Regions from separate parts of the Bacillus sp. FDAARGOS_235 genome, predicted to be linked through region 1. Evidence: riboswitches for the same ligand, from Rfam matches in the RefSeq annotation. Region 1 holds a riboswitch; each other region holds the start of a gene.
What was found. A riboswitch is a leader RNA that binds a small molecule or an ion and turns the genes downstream of it on or off. The one in region 1 is predicted to bind S-adenosylmethionine.

Region 2: linked by a shared signal. The riboswitch ahead of A6J74_RS03510 (ECF-type riboflavin transporter substrate-binding protein) and the one ahead of mtnK (S-methyl-5-thioribose kinase) in region 1 are both predicted to bind S-adenosylmethionine.
Region 3: linked by a shared signal. The riboswitch ahead of A6J74_RS28960 (M20 family metallopeptidase) and the one ahead of mtnK (S-methyl-5-thioribose kinase) in region 1 are both predicted to bind S-adenosylmethionine.

The regions. Positions count from the first base shown of each region.
Region 1 covers NZ_CP020437.2:4,261,390-4,265,609, forward strand. Annotated here, with positions in the region: gene A6J74_RS24370 (pyridoxal phosphate-dependent aminotransferase) at 1-994, opposite strand, end outside; gene A6J74_RS24375 (carbon-nitrogen family hydrolase) at 1,009-1,872, shown strand; SAM riboswitch class I at 1,945-2,085, shown strand; gene mtnK (S-methyl-5-thioribose kinase) at 2,176-3,357, shown strand; gene mtnA (S-methyl-5-thioribose-1-phosphate isomerase) at 3,354-4,220, shown strand, end outside.
Region 2 covers NZ_CP020437.2:362,274-366,493, forward strand. Annotated here, with positions in the region: gene A6J74_RS03505 (ABC transporter ATP-binding protein) at 1-1,551, opposite strand, end outside; gene A6J74_RS03510 (ECF-type riboflavin transporter substrate-binding protein) at 1,562-2,110, opposite strand; SAM riboswitch class I at 2,250-2,365, opposite strand; gene A6J74_RS03515 (aspartate/glutamate racemase family protein) at 2,517-3,200, shown strand; gene A6J74_RS03520 (macrolide family glycosyltransferase) at 3,250-4,220, opposite strand, start outside.
Region 3 covers NZ_CP020437.2:5,149,676-5,153,895, reverse strand. Annotated here, with positions in the region: gene A6J74_RS28970 (SDR family oxidoreductase) at 1-375, opposite strand, end outside; gene A6J74_RS28965 (Lrp/AsnC family transcriptional regulator) at 544-984, shown strand; gene A6J74_RS28960 (M20 family metallopeptidase) at 1,154-2,359, opposite strand; SAM riboswitch class I at 2,448-2,549, opposite strand; gene A6J74_RS28955 (AAA domain-containing protein) at 2,625-4,220, opposite strand, start outside.

The sequences.
Region 1 (4,220 bases):
GTACAGGAAGCCATGCAAAGAAGGATCCGGTTGGGATGTCTACATTCCAACCGATAGAGTGACAAGCTGAAATAAGAGCATTTCTTCGAGATTCGTAACTATTTACAAGATCTACGACGCAAGATTGTGAACTTAATAGCGCTTCGCGGGCAGCGTCTTGAACTGCACCAAAAATACTAACATACATATGATCTTGCAATAGGTTAATTGTTTCGATGACACTTTCATTCCCTATGGCAAAAGCAATACGCCATCCAGCCATATTGAAAGTTTTGGATAATGTGTAAATTTCAATTCCTATATCTTTTGCACCGTCTGCTTGCAAGAAACTAACCGGTTTTTGACCATCAAATCCGATCGCACCGTAAGCAAAATCGTGAACGACTAATATATTATGTTTATTAGCAAAATGAATGGTTTCATCAAAGAAATCTTTTGATACAGTAGCACCAGTAGGATTGTTTGGATAGTTTAAAAACATTAACTTTGCTTGTTTCGCAATAGCGTCATCAATTTTTGTATAATCTGGTAAAAATTTATTTTCGGCAATAAGCGGCATTGTTTCAAATTGTGCTTTTGCTAAAGCAACTCCGGATAAATAATCTGGATAGCCTGGATCGGGAACGAGAATCGTATCACCAGGATTGGTAAAACACATTGGTAATTCTACTAATCCAGCTTTTCCACCAAACAAAATAGCAACTTCAGTTTTTGGATTTACTACTACATCATATTCACGTTGATAGAATGTTGCCACGGCTTCTTTTAAGCTTTCGTGTCCGCGAAATGGCGGATATTTATGATGAATGGTCTTTTCTGCAGCATGTTGTAAAGCTTTTACGATATGCTGCGGTGTTGGTTGATCTGGATTACCTTGACCTAGATTAATAACATCGTGACCAGCCGCAACGACTTTGTTAACTTTTGCAACAAGTGAAGCGAAAAATTGTGTTGGCAATGATGTTACTATCTCAGAAGGTTGAAATAATTTCATACTTTCCACCTCTTTTGAAAGTTGTTACAATTCTAGTGACAAATGATATAATCTTTCCAGTATTTTGTAAAGAGAAAATTAAGAATGGGGCTGAAAAAATGAAAGTCGCATGTATTCAAATGGATATTGTATTTGGAGATGTAGAAAAAAATATGGAGAACGCTAAAAACAAAATAAGCGAAGCGATGAAGGAAAGACCAGATGTTATCGTCTTACCAGAACTATGGACAACAGGATATGATTTAACGAGGCTTTCTGAAATTGCAGATAGAGATGGATTAGAAACGAAAGAAAGGTTGAAAGAATGGTCGAAGCAATATGGTGTACATATTGTTGGTGGTTCTATAGCAAAGCAAACAGAGCAAGGGGTTACCAATACAATGTATGTCGTAAACAACGAAGGAGATCTAGTCAATGAATATAGTAAAGTACATTTATTTCAGCTTATGGATGAACACAAATATTTAATGGCGGGTAATAAAACAGGTGAATTTAAACTAGATGATATCGAGTGCGCTGGCACAATTTGCTATGATATTCGTTTTCCAGAATGGATGCGCGTTCATACTGCTAAAGGGGCAAAAGTTTTCTTCGTTGTAGCAGAATGGCCATTAGTTCGTTTAGCACATTGGCGTTTGCTATTGCAAGCAAGAGCAGTTGAAAATCAATGTTATGTTGTTGCATGCAATAGGTCAGGAAAGGATCCGAATAATGAGTTTGCAGGTCATTCTCTAATTGTGGATCCTTGGGGTGAAGTCGTGGTAGAGGCAAATAAAGAGGAATCCATTTTATTTGGAGAACTTACATTCGAAAAGATTAAAGAGGTACGTAAAGGAATTCCAGTTTTTGCAGATCGCCGTCCAGAACTATACAAATAAAATATTGACAAGTGATTTTTATTCTTGGTATAGTCTTCAACATAAAGTTAAAAATTCTAAAAAATTATATAACTCTTATCAAGAGCAGGTGGAGGGATTTGGCCCGATGAAGCCCAGCAACCGACCGTAATACCATTGTGAAATGGGGCGTTTATGACGCCAAAAGGCACGGTGCTAATTCCAGCAGAAAGTAAAATTTCTGGCAGATAAGAGGGGAGAAGATAAACTTCAAACCTCTTTCTTAGTGGAAAGAGGTTTTTCTGCGTTAGAAAAACCTCTGAATTTAAAAAGGAGGAAAAGACGATGGGATATTATTCATTAACAGAAGTAACAGCTGTACAATATGCGAAAGAACATGGATATTTTGACAAGAAGGCGAATGTAGTTTGTCATGAAATAGGAGATGGAAATTTAAATTACGTGTTCAAATTAGTTGATGGAGAGAGATCAATTATAATAAAACAAGCACTTCCATATGCGAAAGTAGTTGGTGAGAGCTGGCCGTTGTCTATAAAAAGAGCGACGATTGAAAGCAAGGCATTACAAATTTTCGCGAAGTATGTACCAGATTATGTTCCGGTAGTGTACAGTCATGATGAAGAGTTAGCAGTTACAGTAATAGAAGACTTATCAAGACTAACAATTACAAGAAAAGGATTAATAGATGGAGAAGGATATCCACTTTTATCCCAGCATATCGGTCGTTTTCTAGCACATGTTTTATTTTATACTTCAGATTTCGGTTTACAGTCAGAAGAGAAAAGGATGCTAGAAGGTACATTTGTAAATCCAGACCTTAGTAAAATTACAGAAGATTTAGTTTTTACGGATCCGTTTGGACATTACGATACGAATGATTATGAGTCAGATTTACAGTCAGTGATTGATGAACTTTGGAGTGACAAAATTTTAAAACTAAAAGTAGCACAATATAAATATAAGTTTTTAACGAGAAAAGAAGCGCTTATTCATGGTGATTTACATACTGGTAGTATTTTTTCATCACCTTCTGAAACGAAAGTGATTGATCCAGAATTTGCAACGTACGGTCCATTTGGCTTTGATATCGGTCAATTTATCGCAAATCTATTATTAAATGCTTTATCGAGAGAAGAAGAAAAGAGAAGTGTACTATTTTTCCATATAGAAAAGACATGGAGTTATTTTGTAGAAACTTTTACGAAGTTATGGATTGGAGAAGGGGTAGAAGCATATACGAAAGAAAAACAATGGTTACCAATTATTTTGCAAAATATCTTTACTGATGCCGTCGGATTTGCCGGATGTGAACTGATTCGTAGAACAATTGGTTTAGCTCATGTAGCGGATTTAGATGAAATAGCAAATAAAGAAAGAAGAATTCAAGCTAAGAAGCAAGCGCTGTACTTAGGAAAAGAACTAATAAAATATGAATCTAAGTGTGCTGATATTCAACTGTTTCGAACATTATTTCAACAGACAGTTTCAGGAGGCATAAAAGCATGAGTACATTTGTAACTGTTCCGAGGTCTGTAAGTTGGAAAGGTGATGCAATTGCGGTATTAAATCAAACAAAGTTGCCGTATAGTACAGAATATAAAACGTTGACGACTATTGAAGAGGTATGGAAAAGTATTGTAATGCTAGAAGTACGCGGAGCACCCGCAATTGGAATTGTAGCAGCATTTGGTTTGGCGCTTGCATCAAAAAAATATAACACGATACATATTGAAGAATTTCAGAAGATATTTAATAGAGATTGTAACTATTTAGGGACATCACGACCGACGGCAGTGAATTTGTTTTGGGCAATTGATCGTATGAGAGAATCTATTCGAGAGATTATTACAATAAAAGAAGCGCAAAAAACATTAGAAGAAGAAGCGCTTCGCATTCAGCAGGAAGATGAAGAGGTATGCCGGAGTATTGGGGAACATGCGTTAACATGCTTTACAGACGGTGATAACATTTTAACAATTTGTAATGCTGGAAGTATTGCAACTGCAAGGTATGGTACTGCATTAGCGCCGTTTTATATCGGGAAAGAAAAAGGTGTACACTTACATGCGTATGCATGTGAAACGAGACCGGTTTTACAAGGTGGCCGTTTAACGACATGGGAGTTAAAGCAAGCGGGTATTGATGTGACGCTTATTACAGATAATACGGCAGCTCATGCAATTCGTACGAAAGAAATTGATGCAATTATCGTAGGGGCAGATCGAATTGTCGCAAATGGAGATACGGCAAATAAAATCGGAACAATGAATTTAGCTATATTAGCAAAGTATTTCGAAATTCCATTTTACGTTGCAGCTCCGTTATCTACGTTTGATATTACGAAACAAACAGGTACCGAAATTGTTATT
Region 2 (4,220 bases), 1.4 Mb from region 1:
TGCAGTATTATCCGCAATGATTTCTCCCTCATGTAGAACTACCGCTCGGTCTGCATATTCTAATGCTAGATTCATATCGTGTGTTATGAAAATAAAGGATATTCCCTTTTTAGCCAGGTTTCTAATAAATGACATAAACTGTTTATAATGATAATAATCTTGTCCAGCCGTCGGTTCATCTAATATGATAAGTTTAGGATTTGTTGTTAATACAGATGCGATAGTTAATCTCTTTTTCTGCCCATAGCTTAATGCCTGAATTGGCCAATTACGAAATGGATATAAACCACAGATTTTTAATGATTCTTCAGCTCTATAGTTAACTTCTTTCTTAGAAAACTTTTTTAATTTTAATGTGAATGAAACCTCTTCTAAAACAGTAGGTTGTGTAATCATATGATTTGGATTTTGCATCACATAAGAGATCATCTCCCCACGCTTACGAATAGACCAAGAACTAATATTTTCTCCATCTAATAAAATCCCTGCATTACTTGTTTTATTTATACCAATAAGACTGTGAGCTAATGTTGATTTTCCAGCTCCATTGTGTCCTAAAAGAGCGATAAGTTCTCCTTTGCTTATCGAAAAATTTATATTTTTCAATACTCTTTGTCTATTAGGATAGGAAAATGATAAATTCTCTACTCTTAATAATTCTTTATTTTTAGTAGCATCTTTAAAAAAAACTTGCTTCTCCATCCATTCTTTTAAAACGCCACTAATTTTTTCCTTTTGAATTTTTTCCAGTGGATATATTACGGCATTATTACTATCAAAATGTAATCTCTTTAATGCTTCAATATAAATCGGCTCCCTTAAGCCAATACGAGGCAATATATTTGATGCTAATATTTCTTCCGAAGTCCCTACCGTAATGACTTTACCTTCATCAATTAAAATCATTTTATCTAAATCCAATTTTAATATTTCTTCTATTCGATGTTCAATAATTACAATTGTTTTATTAGTTTGTGCATGTATATCTTTCATAAGTTCTATCGTATGTATGGCGCTTAGCGGATCTAAGTTTGCTAAAGGTTCATCGAACAATAATATATCCGCATTTGTTGTTAAGAGACCTGCAAGAGAAACCGTTTGTTTTTGTCCTCCTGATAATTCATGCGGACTTTGTTTACGAAAAGTATGCATCTTTACCTTTGTTAATGAGTCTGCAACACTCTTTTTCATATCATCTTGATTTACACATTCATTTTCTAAATAAAAAGCGACATCTTCTTCTACTGTAAGGCCAATAAACTGAGCATCTTGATCTTGTAATATTGTTCCTACATGCTTACTCTGTTCAAAAATACTGCCTTTCCTCGGGTCTTTACCAGCAATTAATACGTTACCAGCACTAATCCCTTCATACGAAAATGGGATTAGCCCATTAATACAATGAGCTAATGTCGACTTCCCAGAACCGCTTCGTCCAGCAATTAGTACTTTTTCTCCAGGGTTGATATGAAATGTAATATCTTTCAAAGTAGGCTGCGCAGCATGCTTATATTGAAAGCTGAATTCTTCAAACGAAATAATTGGTTGCATGTTAACATCCCTACTTTTCAATTTTTAAATGTGTATGTTTTTTATTCGATTTTGCTAGGCCAATTGTAATCGGTAATCCAAGAACTAAGAAAATAATAACATCAGCAATGGTTGCCCCTAATACTTGTATAACAATTTTGTCAAACGGTTCTCCCATCACGATAATATCGAATACCCCAGCAAATATAATAGCAATGACAATACCTACTAAACCAGTAATTGCTAAATAAGAAATATCTCCCTTACTAAACGACCCATTTTTCACATTAAACCCACCTCTTTTTTGAATGAGCCCCATCGCAAAACCAATAATTCCTGAGCTCAGAACCCAGCCCCACCAAATCCCCCCACCAGAGATCGTATCTGTTACGGTATGACCGATAAGTCCTATTAACAGTCCTGCTACTGGACCAAATAACGCTCCAAAAATGGTTAATATAGCTAATCCAGGTTTAATAAATGTATTTGGTGCAATAGTAAATCCCCAAAGTCCTAATATCCCATATAAAGCTGCTCCGATTCCGATTGCTACTACTAACTTTGTTGATAATTTGTTCATTTCAATTCTCCTCTCAAATTAGTCAGCTTTCATTACTCTATATTTATTTTAATAATGAATTATGCATCGACACTCCCTTTCTATACAACAAAAAATGACCTCTTACATAAGAGGTCATTTTCTTTCACGTGCAAGAATCCTCTTATCTTTCAAAAAACACATCGTGTCCTCTGCGGAATTAGCACCTTCCTATGAATGCACATAGGGGTTGCTGAGGTTTCTTAGGGCCGTTCCCTCCACCTCTCTGGATAAGTATTAATTTGTAATTCGTATTATGGCACTAAGAAAGATAAATTTCAACACTTTTCTAATTATTTTTATTTTTTATTAAATAGTGTATTTAAATCATTGTATTCTTATCGGAATTATGAAATAATGGATTCGAAATTGTTACAAGGGGGAATGTATGATGAAAGTAATTGGTTTAATTGGTGGGTTAAGCTGGGAATCTACATCACTATACTATAAACATATTAATACGCTAACACTCTCTCAATACGATCAAAATGCGAAGCTCGTTTTATATAGTATGGATTTTGGAGAAGTAACTACTTTATTACAAAACCATCAATATGAAGAAGTAAAAAACGAATTAGTCACAGTTGCTAAAAAGGTTGAAAAGTCCGGGGCGGAATGTTTATTAATGTGTTCAAATACAGTCCATTTATTTGCTGAGGAAGTAGAACAAGCAATATCAATTCCACTTCTTCATATCGGTGATGTAAGTGCTAAAGAAATGGTAGAACAGAATATAAAACGTATCGGACTATTAGGAACGAAACAAACGATGGAACAAGATTTTTATACATCACGACTAGCAAAATATAACATTGAGACACTTATCCCAAATGACGAAGAAAGAACTTTTATCCATCACGTCATATTAAACGAATTAAGTAGAGGCATTATTTCAGAAACTTCAAGAGAGAAACTAATACAAATTACCAATTCATTAATTCAAAACGGTGCGGAAGGTATATTACTAGGCTGTACTGAAATACCATTACTTATTTCCCAAAATGACCTTACTGTTCCTGTTTTTGATACTGCTTTTTTACATGCAAATACTGCTGTACAATTTGCTGGATAATAATATACAAGCATAAAGGTAGAGCCTCTATGCTTGTATATTGTCCGAACTATTTATTTAAAAGAGCATCAATAACTGCAATGGCTCTTTTGGAACCACCACACCCTAAAAAACTTTCATTCAGTTTTCGAATGCCATGTTTATACTTTTCATTTGAAAGAACGTCTGTTACCGCCTCTTTTAAAGTTTGCACATTAACATGCTCTTTCAATAATCTATGTGCTGCCTCAAGTTCAGTTAATCTTTGCGCTATCATTGGTTGATCTTTATCATGCGGTATTATCACAAATGGGACATTGTAATGAATTGCATCGTGTACACTATTCATTCCACCATGTGTAATAAAAACATTTGCTTCACTTAATATTTCTGATTGAGGTACGTAAGGGGATATAATAAAATTGTCTGGAGCTTGCTTAATTTTTGAAATATCATTTCTATCACCGATCGCCATTACTACAATCCCTTCGAAATTTGAAAAAGCATCAATACAAGTATTAAAGAATGGTTCGAGCCCTTCAAGAAGTGTTCCCATTGAAATATAAATAACTTTCTTTTTTGAAAGCAATTCAAGTGGAAACTTTATATTTGTTTTGCGCTTTATCATACTCGGCCCAATAAAAACATTCTTTTCTCCGAACGAATCGCTATTAGGTTGAAAATAACGACTTGTATACACGAGACTAATGTCTCCCTTATTTTGCATAAATTGAAGATGATTTTTGGGCTTTACTCCAAATTCATGTTCCATTTGATACAGTAATTTTTCAGAGAGTTCATCGGGTTGGAATTGTTTTTCTGCATTTGGATGAAAAGGTAAGGTTTCCAATACTTCTGGTGGAATTAAAAATATAGGAGAGGAAACTATGCCTGGAACTTGTAAATATTCCTTTACTAACTCTCCGGCACCAAATATATCATAAACTACGAAATCAAAATTTATGCTTTTACATAATTCTTTCGTAATTTCTAATATATATAAAGAAGTTTGAACATGTACATGAAAGAAAGTTGTTAATC
Region 3 (4,220 bases), 890 kb from region 1:
TGGCGCCTTAATATTTACGGCCATAATTTCATCAAAAAATTCTTCTGTCGTATTTTCAATCGTTCCTTGTGTACCTATCCCTGCATTGTTTACTAAAATATCAATCTCTGATGTACCAACTCTTATTTGTAATTCATTTTTTAATTGTTCTACTAGCTTTTTGACACCATCCATTGAATTGAACTCAGCTTCAATTAAGAACGCTTTTCCTCCATTAGATTCAATCTCACTAATCGTTTCATCTGCAGCTGTTTTATTTCGGCCGTAGTGAATCGCAACTAATGCACCATCTTTCGCCAATCTCATTGCAATGGCACGGCCAATGCCGCGACTCGCTCCTGTTACTAACGCTACTTTCCCATCAAGATTCTTCATTTTTTCCATCCTTCCTAAATTTCCGTTTGATAAAAACCTATACTTATATTTTCATGCAAACACCAATCATTTTAAATATAGATTTATAGGTAATTTAGTTCATTCACTTATGATATTATAGTTATAATTTGTGATTCACTAAAAAAAACAAAATAAGGAGGCTACACAATGCAAAACGCAGTAAAACTGGATGAAATTGACCATAAAATTATGAACTTGTTGTATGAAAATGCAAGAATTTCTGTTTCAGAAATAGGACGGATTATATCCATGACACAGCCTGCTGTAAAGGAACGTATGAATAAACTTGAAGATCAAGGAGTTATCGCAGCTTACCGAACAAAATTTGAGCCTTCCAAAATTAATAAAAACATTCAAGCATTCATCATGTTTAAAACGAGCCAATGCTCTGATTTTATCCAATATTGTAATGCCGCTCCTGAAGTAACAGATTTATACCGAATTAGCGGGGAATTTAATTATATGATGAAGGTCATGAGCGATTCGATGGATTCTCTCGCTACATTTTTAGACTCGTTAATGCAATTCGGATTATCATCTCCTTTAATTGTTTTAAAGAGTGAGTTTGAGGAGAAATTGTCGTTCTGATAAAGGGATACGTATTATCTCCCGCTAACAGTAAAAGTTTTTCCTTTATGAGAAAAACCAACAAAATCAATGATTAGTAAACAAAAAAGAACATTGATATTTCAATGTTCTTTTTTTATATCTCTACTTATTAATTAGATTGCTATTCGAAAAGAGCACCTTAATCCCCTTATCCCTGATTCCTCTGCGCCTCTCTAAACTCTTCCTTCACCTTCTCTAACAACCCTTCTTCCGTAATTAATCGATACGCCGTATTTGCTAATGCTTTTGCCGATGTAATTAACGCTTTGTCTCCTAATTCTGAACGGGCTGCTTCTCTAAATTCATTCGTATGCGCAATTAAGTCATCTGGACCTATTTTAATGTACGGGTGAATGGTCGGTACGACTTGGCTGACGTTTCCGGCGTCGGTTGAGCCGATGCCGATTCTTTCTTTACGATTTACTTCTTCACCTAGTAGTTCTAGTTCTTCCGCTACGATGTCGTTATATGTTTTTGTTACGAGTAGTTCATCGATTTCATTTTGGAATTGATGAATTTTTACTTTTGCACCTGTTGCTAACGCTGCTCCTTGTGCTATATTTCTTACTTTTTCTGTTACTTCCGCACATCTTTTTCGCGTAGCTGCACGGATGAAGAACCTTGCTGCGGCGTAGTCAGGAATAATGTTAGGTGCTTTTCCGCCTTCTGTAATGACGCCATGAATTTTCACGTCTGAAGGAAGTTGTTGGCGAAGTGCATTAATACTATTGTAAAGCTGAATCACCGCATCTAATGCGTTAATCCCTTCTTCAGGTGAAGCTGCGGCATGAGCTGTTTTTCCGTAAAAATGAAAATCAAGTGGATCGACTGCTAGTGAAGGGCTCGTCGTCGCTGTCTTTCCGCTCGGATGAATCATAAGCGCCGCATCAATGTTTTTAAATAACCCAGCTTTTACATAACTCGACTTTGCGCTACCATTAGGCCCGCCCTCTTCTGCTGGTGTTCCAAACACGACAACTTCTCCGCCGATTTCTTCAAGCGTTTCTGATAATGCGATTGCTGCTGCAACGCTAATTGTGCCAATTAAATTATGACCACACGCATGACCGAGTCCTGGTAAAGCATCATATTCCGCTAAAAATGCGATAACTGGTCCTTGTTTTCCTGAACTTTTTCGTGCGATAAAACCTGTTTCATGCCCAGCTATATTATGCTGCAGCTGAAAACCAGCACTACCTAGTAATAAACTTAACGTTCTTGATGCATAAAATTCTTGATTACCAATCTCTGGATTCGCATGAATATCATGACTTGTTTTTATGTACTTTTCCTTATTTCTTTCTATGCTCTCTTCAATTGTTTTTCTTTGTGACGTTACTCCTGTCGCTCCCATTTTTCTTCCTCCTTTTATTTTCACGTAAAAAAGCCTCTTTCTAAAAGATAGAAAGAGGCTTCTGTATATACAGTCAAAATGAGCTTCTTTCTTATCTTTCAAGTTACCTTGCTGGAATTGGCACAGTATTCGTAAAGAATCCGCTGCCGAGGTGTCATAGGGCCAGTCCCTCAACCTCTCGTGATAAGAATTTTCATAAAATTGTATTAAATTATTTTCATTCTAAGTTCATTCCAAGTAAAAGTCAAGGAATTCCTATCCGAATTTACCGAATATCTAAAAATCCTTTTAATACACCAATTGTCTCAGGTGCTTGTAGTCTTGCACATATGTACGGAAATTCCGTACTACCTTCAAACATCATTTGAGATGTGAGAGGTGCCCCTGCCCAAAAGATTTCATCATCGATTAATACAAATGGGAATGCTTTATTTTGTCTTTGTAACTTTATGTTTTTTAATGGAACTGGTCCATCACTATAAACCGTTATTTGTGCATTTGTACGCATTAACGCTTGCCATACTCGTTTATCTACTTGCTTCGTACTTGGAAGTGAAATAATGATTTTTCGTTTTGCGGCTAAAATATCTTTTAATAGCCCTTTCGTTTCCTCCAGATTCATTTCCATAAACCAGCGTAATCGTTTCGATATTTTCCGCTCCCATAATTGTCTGGATGTCGTGCGATCATACACATCCCCGTGACGTTCTATATGAGCTGTTAATTGTGATAACGCTTGTTTTCTAGAAAGATTTTTACGCATATAATGGCAATCCGATAATTGAATGAACTTCCCTCTCGCTCTCGTTACTGCTACATTGACGAGGCGATGGTTTTTATGGTCAAAGAATAACACACCAGGTCGTTCTTGTGGATAACTATCAACTGTATCAAAGATCATCATATCTCTTTCAGAACCTTGAAACTTATGAACTGTCGCCGCTAATACTGGTATGTTTTGATATTTCGTTCTCTGCAACATTTCCCTGATACATGTTGATAAAAAGCGTGACTGCGCCCTGTAAGGCGTAACCACACCGATAGATTGCACACCATCTAGCAGTCCGATTAACATCATTTGCATCGCTACTAAACCAGACATAATATTAAAACGAGAACCCGAAGCAGCATCTTTTAACGAAAATGCTCCCATTAAACTCGTATCAAATAAAACACTCGCCTCATTTGCGAACGGCTGTAACTGTGCCAGTTCTTTACGCTCTGAAACAGACGGATGATCGTATACTCTATTTTTATAAATAAATGAATTCGTAAACTTCGATATGTCCGCATGCATACGTCTTTGTTCCTGCAACATAAAAAGGTTGGGATGTGCTTCTGATTTATTTACAGAATCAACAATGCCGGCATGATAAAACATATCTTCGCCGAGCCATTTGCGAACGAGTTCATGGTTCGCCATCGCAATCGGAGGTAACTGTAAAAAGTCACCACAAACGACGATACGTTTTCCGAGTGAAGCAGCTAATGCGATTTGCGGAACGAACGCCATACTCACTTCATCTACGACAACTAAATCAAATGTACGCTCATAAATAAGTGAATCAATTGCACATTTTGATAAAGTCGCACCAATTACTTTCGCATTTTCAATATATTCTTTTTCTACTTCTTTAATTTTCGCTTTTTGCTTTCGAAGATCACTTTCAATCTCTTGTATACGCTTCTTATCAGCAGATGTTGCTTTATACGATAAAATTTTTTCACGAAGTTCTTGGCGTGTTTCTTCTAAGTAGAGTCTTTCCTCACCCCATGATCCGTTCGTCGTTTCAACTAACTTCGACGCAAGTAACGTTTCATGATTTCGTATATGTTCATGTTGACTATAACCGTAACGAAC